DNA from 2 places in the Leucobacter sp. gxy201 genome. Region 1 is predicted to be linked to the other one. Evidence: predicted binding sites of a transcription regulator. Region 1 holds the regulator's gene; the other holds the start of a gene.
What was found. Region 1 encodes LexA, which represses DNA repair genes until DNA is damaged. Its sites were predicted from a motif close to TCGAACANNTGTTCGA; they were not measured.
Positions count from the first base shown of each region.

Region 2: NHL51_RS01140 (LexA family protein) is a predicted target of LexA. The motif match lies at 1,608-1,623, and genes of this name have one in related genera.

Region 1 covers NZ_JAMXWS010000003.1:349,140-352,548, reverse strand. The annotation lists gene NHL51_RS06740 (histidinol-phosphate transaminase) at 1-469, opposite strand, end outside; gene NHL51_RS06735 (hypothetical protein) at 488-880, opposite strand; gene lexA (transcriptional repressor LexA) at 1,140-1,805, shown strand; gene NHL51_RS06725 (glutamate-1-semialdehyde 2,1-aminomutase) at 1,897-3,234, opposite strand; gene hemB (porphobilinogen synthase) at 3,231-3,409, opposite strand, start outside.
Region 2 covers NZ_JAMXWS010000001.1:254,997-258,405, forward strand. The annotation lists gene NHL51_RS01135 (Y-family DNA polymerase) at 1-1,148, opposite strand, end outside; gene NHL51_RS01140 (LexA family protein) at 1,153-1,593, opposite strand; gene NHL51_RS01145 (hypothetical protein) at 1,811-1,996, opposite strand; gene NHL51_RS01150 (DUF6349 family protein) at 2,394-3,041, opposite strand; gene NHL51_RS01155 (hypothetical protein) at 3,058-3,318, opposite strand.

The DNA of each region.
Region 1 (3,409 bases):
GCTCGCGCAGAGTCTCGGCCACGAACTCGGGCGTCAGCGCATACCCCTCGGGGCGCTCGATCGGCACCCAGGCGGTGTCGGTGCCCGACGCGAGCAGGGGGTACATGGAATAGGTCGGGGTGAAGCTCAGCAGCGACCGGCCCGGGCCGCCGAAGGCCTGGAGGATCTGCTGCAGCACCTCGTTCGAGCCGTTCGCGGCCCAGAGCTGCTCCGAGGCCAGCCCGTGACCGAGGTACCCGGCGAGCGCATCGCGGAGTTCGGTGAACTCGCGGTCGGGGTAGCGGTTCACCGAGCGGACCGCTCGAGCGAGCGATTCGGCGATGTCGGCGACCACGGCCTCCGGCAGCGGATGGGTGTTCTCATTGACGTTCAGGCTGATCGGCACCGGATCCTGGGGGGCGCCGTACGGCGCCTTGCCGACGAGCGTGCTGCGGAGCGGGAGGTCACTGAGACTGGTCACCCTCACCATTCTAGGGTCGACCCGCGCTCACTCCGCCGAGTCCACGGGGAAGCCGAGCTCGGCGCCGGAGACGACCGAGGCGGAGTGCGCGTAGCGCAGCGGCACGGCGATCGCCTCGCCGGCCTGGACGCCGGACCCCTGGAGCTGGTTGAGCTGCACGATCTCGGCGACGAGATCGCGCGGATCCTGCGTCGGGTCGAGTTCGGTCGCGAGCGACCAGAGGGTTGCGCCCGGCTGCACCACGACGTACTGGAACTCCGCATCGCCGGCGGCGTTCGACGCCTGCGCCTCGGGGGCCGCGAATGCCGCGACGAAGGCCAGCAGCGCCGCCACCAGCACCGTCGCGAACGAACCGAACACGACCCGGCCGCGCCGGGTCAGGCGGAGCTTGGGGGCCTCGTGCGAGATCACTGCGCTCATGTCTGGGTTCCTTCCTGGTGCATCCGCCTACGCGAACATCTGTTTCGAATATATCTTCGAACGATCGAAAACGCAACGATTCTTCGAATACGTGTTCCGATCGCCTTTCGCGACACTCGAACATATGTTTGCCAGTGATCGAGCGGGGCCGCTAGGGTTTCGAAGCAACGGGATCACTGAAACAGCACCCACTGACATTCACGGTCCCGCCGCCAGTCCCGTCGATCGGCGCAGGCATTCCCGCAACGGAAGGATCGCGATGAGCACCTCGGATACGCCGCCGCAGGGTCGCAGGCTGAGCGAGAAGCAGCAGGCGATCCTGGAGTACATCTGCCGCACCGTCGAGTCCCAGGGCTACCCGCCGAGCATGCGCGAGATCGGCGACGCCGTCGGCCTCTCGTCGCTGTCGAGCGTGACCCATCAGTTGAGCCGCCTCGAGCTCGCGGGGTATATCCGCCGCGACCCGAACCGGCCCCGCGCGCTCGAGATCCTCATCGAACTCGCGAGCACGAGCTCGGCCATCGCCGATGCGCCGTCGCAGCAGGCGGAGGAGGCGGCGTACGTGCCCCTCGTCGGTCAGATCGCCGCCGGTGTGCCGATCACCGCCGAGCAGCAGGTCGAAGAGCTCGTACCGCTGCCCCGGTCGCTCGTCGGCGACGGGCAGCTGTTCATGCTGAAGGTGGTCGGCGATTCCATGATCGACGCCGCGATCTGCGACGGCGACTTCGTGGTCGTCCGGCAGCAGCGCGAGGCCGAGAACGGCGACATCGTCGCGGCGATGCTCGACGGCGAGGCGACGGTGAAGGTGTTCCGCCGCCGGGACGGCCATACCTGGCTGCTCCCCCGCAATAGCGCGTTCGAGCCGATCCTCGGCGACTACGCCGAGGTGCTCGGCAAGGTCGTCGCGGTATTCCGCTCGGTCTGATCGCTCCTCGGCCCCTGCACGGCGCGTCGGGCGATGTCTCCGGCCGCGCGACCCGGGGCCTCGCCCGACGGGAAGGCCGGGGTCGGTGACCCTACTCCCCGCCCTCCGGCTGCGCTTCCGCAGCGGCGCGGGCCGCGGGCGCGAGCGCGTCGAGGATGCGCCCGATCGCCGCGTCGTCGTGCGCAGCGGTCGCGAACCACGCCTCGAACGCGCTCGGCGGCAGATTCACGCCGCGGTCGAGCATGGCGTGGAAGAAGGCCGGATAGCGCCACGCCTCCTGAGACCGCATCTGGGCGTAGTCGCGTGGGGCGCTCGGGAAGTCGCCGAACACCGGCGCGAGCAGCGTGCCCGCGCGCTGCACCCGGTGCGGCACTCCGGCCGCATCGAGCGCGCTCGCCAGACCCGCGGCGATCGCGTCCGCGGCACGGCCGAGACGCGCGTAGGCGTCGTCGTCGGCGAGGCGCAGCGTCGCGAGGCCCGCCGCGACGGCCACCGGGTTGCCCGACAGCGTGCCGGCCTGGTAGACGGGCCCGAGGGGCGCGAGCAGATCCATGAGCTCGGCCCGACCGCCGAGGGCCGCGAGCGGGAGGCCGCCGCCGACCACCTTGCCGAAGGTGAACAGGTCGGGCGCGATCCCTGGCGCCACCGTCGCCGATTCGATGCCCCAGTACCCCGATGGGCCCGAGCGGAAACCGGTGAGCACCTCGTCGAGGATGACGAGCGCGCCGTGCGCGTGCGCGAGGCGGATCATGGCCTCGGTGAAGCCGGGGGCGGGCGGCACGATACCCATGTTCGCCGCCGCGGCCTCCGAGATCACCGCGGCGATGCGGTCGCCGTGCTCGGCGAAGGCGGCCTCGAGCACGGCGACGTCGTTGTAGGGCAGCACCAGCGTCTGCGCGGCCGTCTGGGCAGTCACGCCCGCGGAGCCCGGCAGCGCGAGCGTCGCGAGCCCCGACCCGGCTTCCGCCAGCAGCCCGTCCGAGTGCCCGTGGTAGTGCCCGGCGAATTTGATGATCAGGGGCCTGCCCGTCGCGCCGCGGGCGAGGCGGATCGCCGTCATCGTGGCCTCGGTGCCGGTCGAGACGAGGCGCACCCGCTCCACTTCGGGAACGCGTCGCACGATCTCCTCGGCGAGTTCGGCCTCCTCGGGGGCCGATGCGCCGAAGCCGAGCCCGCGCGCCGCCGCGCGCTGCACCGCGGCCACCACATCGGGGTGGGCGTGCCCGAGGAGTGCCGGCCCCCACGACGCGACCAGGTCGACGTACTCGTTGCCGTCTGCATCGACGACCAGCGGCCCGGCCCCCGAGACGAGGAAGCGCGGAGTGCCGCCGACGGAGCCGAAGGCGCGTACGGGCGAGTTCACGCCGCCCGGGATGACCCGCGCGGCCCGCTCGGCGAATCGGGCGCTCGACGCGACGTCCCGGCTCATCGCAGCCACCCCGCGAGTTCGACGGCGAAGTAGCTGAGGACGGCGTCGGCCCCCGCGCGTTTGATGCTCAGCACCGATTCCTCGATCGCGCGGCGACGATCGAGCCAGCCGTTCGCGGCGGCCGCTTCGATCATCGCGGCCTCCCCCGACACCTGGTAGGCCCAGACGGGCACCG
Region 2 (3,409 bases), on a different contig from region 1:
GCTCGCGGCCCAAGCTTCTGTGTGATGCCATCCAGCGTTTCTCCAATCCGGCGGCCCTCGAACTCTGGTTCGAACAGCGACAACGGAGACGCGCTGGTTTTTGGGCGTAGTCCTGTGAGTACTACGCCGGCGCGCGTATAGCGGGTGCCGTGGAGGATGCGCGGTGCAAGCATCTGCGCGGCCTTCGAGAGCATGATCGGCTCGTCCGTCTCTGTCGGCAAGCCAACCGAAACATGGGCGCTATGGCGCCCCTCGGTGACATAGTGGCCGGTCATTGCCCAGGCTGAGACAACGCCGGCTACTTGCCCCTGCGTCCGCAGCCTTGACGAAACCTTTTGCGCATAGATGGAGAGGACCTGCCGCATCTCGGCCGCGGTCTCGACCGGGCGAGAGAAGCTGCGCGAGAAGATCAACTGGTCTTTGTATGGGCGAGGTGCCTCGAGGGGGAGGCAGGGGAGGCCGCGAAGTTCCATCACTGTGCGCTCGAGCACGACGGAAAACCGTTTGCGGATCTGTTTCGGGTCAGCGTCCCGAAGGTCTTTCGCCGTGTGGATGCTCATGCCGGCGAGCTTCTTCCCGGTGCGTCCGGCGACGCCCCATAGGTCCGTCACGTCAGTACCGGCCATGATGCGATCGAGCCGATCGGGGGAGTAGGAACCGAGGTGGCAGACGCCGCCGAGCGAGAGGTCGGCCTTCGCTCCGCGCGAGGCGAGCTTCGCCAAGGTCTTCGTGCGCCCGATGCCGACCCGTACCGGGATGCCCGTAGATTGCAGCACTTCGGCGCGGATCTGATGGCCGATTCGGGTGAGTTCGTCCACGGTGCCGTGCATGCCGATGAAGCTTTCGTCGATCGAGTACACCTCCTGCCATGCCGCATAGCGGCCTATGATCTCCATGACCCGAGTCGAGAGAGACCCGTACAGTTCGTAGTTGCTCGAGCGGGCGACGACGCCCGCGGCTTGCGCGTACCCCTTGAGCTGAAACCACGGGACGCCCATGGGAATGTCGAGTGCTTTCGCTTCGCGCGACATGGCGACCACGCATCCATCGTTGTTCGACAGCACCACGACGGGGCGCCCGTCGAGGCGTGGATCGAAGACTCGCTCGCAGGATGCGTAGAAAGATTCGCAGTCGACGAGGGCGATCATGCGTTCAGGAACGGAGGACACGGTGCAGGCTCCGAGTGACCACGCCCCACACACGGAGTTCTGAAAGCTCCTCGAGCACGATGTCTGGGTGACGGGGGTTTTCTGCTGAGAGGACTACGCCGCCTGTCTCGGTGAAGCGCAGCCGTTTGACGGTCATTTCCCCGTCGACCACGGCAACGACGACGTGCCCGTCATCGGCACGGATGGAGCGATCGACGATGAGCTCGTCACCGTCGTATATGCCGGCTCGCACCATTGAGTGCCCGCGAGCGCGGATGAGGAAGGTCGAGACGCGATTGGGCATCAGATGCTCGTTCAGATCGATCTCGCTCGTCAGGTAGTCCTGCGATGGTGACGGGAACCCGCACGCGGCTTCGACCTCAGCGGCCTCGATCAGCGCCGGTGCCGCGTCGACCGGCAGTGAGTGAATCGCAGCGACGAACACTGCCCCTCCTCTATTCGAATCTTTGTTCGATAGAGGATACGCCTTCGCCTCCGACAATTACACTTCGGGCTCCCACGGCAGTCGGTCCGGGAGCGCCGGAAGAATACGCACGACGCCGCATGTGCTGTCTAGGCAGACGACGGTGCCTCGGGTTTGGATGGCGGGGCCGCCACAAGCGGTACAGGTCCACATACTCTCCGAGTATCGGCCAGTTGGGTCAGATTGGCCACTGTGCTGCGCCGAGCACGACGGCGCCCTCTGGGATCTGCACCGCGGCGCGTGCCTCGTCCCACGTCTCGCCTTCGCCCGTGAGCGTGGCCTGCTCGAGCGCGGATATGTCGCGCTTGTGGACCTCTTCGGGCGCGGTGGTGGCGGCGAGGGCGACACGTACGTAGGCAATCATGCCGTCAGGCTACTCCGGGATAGGGAACGTCTTCTATTCCGTGGCGTTCAAGGGCTCTGGGGAGGAGACTTGAGCAAGCGTAAGGCCATCACGCCTCCTGGGTTAGAAAAATCGCTCCAACCCGGATAGGTTGAGCGATACAAGCGGACTTGTTCGTGATGAGAGGTGGAACGGCATGGCAAACGGAGACCGACTTTTGGGCGAACGATACGGTACCTGCGAGAACGTGGAGTGCCTCAAATCCTCATATCGCGTGCCAGTTCCAGACCGACACACTGACAAGACGACTGTTTGGCAATACGTTGAATGCGGCCATTTCCAAGAGACAATTGCCCTATTCGAGACGAACCAAGCAGAAGCCACTCATTTCATGTGACGTATCGCCCTACCCACTGGGTCACTGGAGAGCGGTGTAGGAGAGGTCGTATCCGCCCCAGGGTGAGCGCCCGGGGACGTGGCGGGTACCGAAGTCGGTTCGTTCCGTGATGATCGGGTGGCCGGTGATTTGGGCGTCGAGTGGATAGTGTTCGTTGATCCAGTCGACGAAGCGCTGTTTGCCGTTCTTTGCGTCTCGGTCTTGGACGAGTTTGAGCGGCACGACGGGGAGTGCGCGCCAGCCGGTGATCGCGTGGTCGTGCCAGGCTTCGACGGCTTCGGATTCGCTTCTGCTGATGTGGTTCCAGTTGCAGGGCTCGCAGATGATCTGCGTCATCATGCCGCCGGGGAGTTCCCCGGTGGCATGGGAGTGGCTGCGATTGGAAGCGTAGCGGCCGCTGCACCTTGCTTCTGCGGTGAAGAGTGCGCACTGATGGCCGCGGGCATTCGGCTTCGGTTCGAATTCGACGCCGCGACGGTGGCTATCGCGGTGCCACATGTGACTGTATGGTATGCAGCCGAAGCTTCCGTTCTCGAGGATCCATCGGTCGAATGCGGCGTCGAGTTCTGCGGGGGAGTAGTAGGTCTCGTGGTAGCGCAGCGGCGCCCCGTCCCACTGGGGCGCTGCTGCTACGTCTGCTTCACGGATCAGGTCGTCGATCGCGAACATCTGCTGGCTCATGGGTTCACTTTCCCTGGAGGCGGGCGAGGGTTGCGTGGGCGTAGGCGATCCAGGCGGCCGCGGTGCCCGTGTGGACGCTGCCGGTGCCGTATGCTGCTGCGAGATCTCGGAGGTTCGTGATGAGCTGCCCGACGGTGATGGTGCCGGAGTACCTGCCGGGGGCTTCGCGCATGCTGCCGGCGACCTGGTCGCTGTTGAATTGCTGCGTGTATTGCTCGGCGAGTGCCGTGAGTTCCTGGACTTGAGGCTGGGTGATGCCGCTCATGAGTTGGTGTCCTTTCTGCGGGGTGCGATCCAGAGGCGGTAGCCGGCGATGAGCCAGAGCGCGCCGATGAGGACGGCTGCTGCTCCGGGTT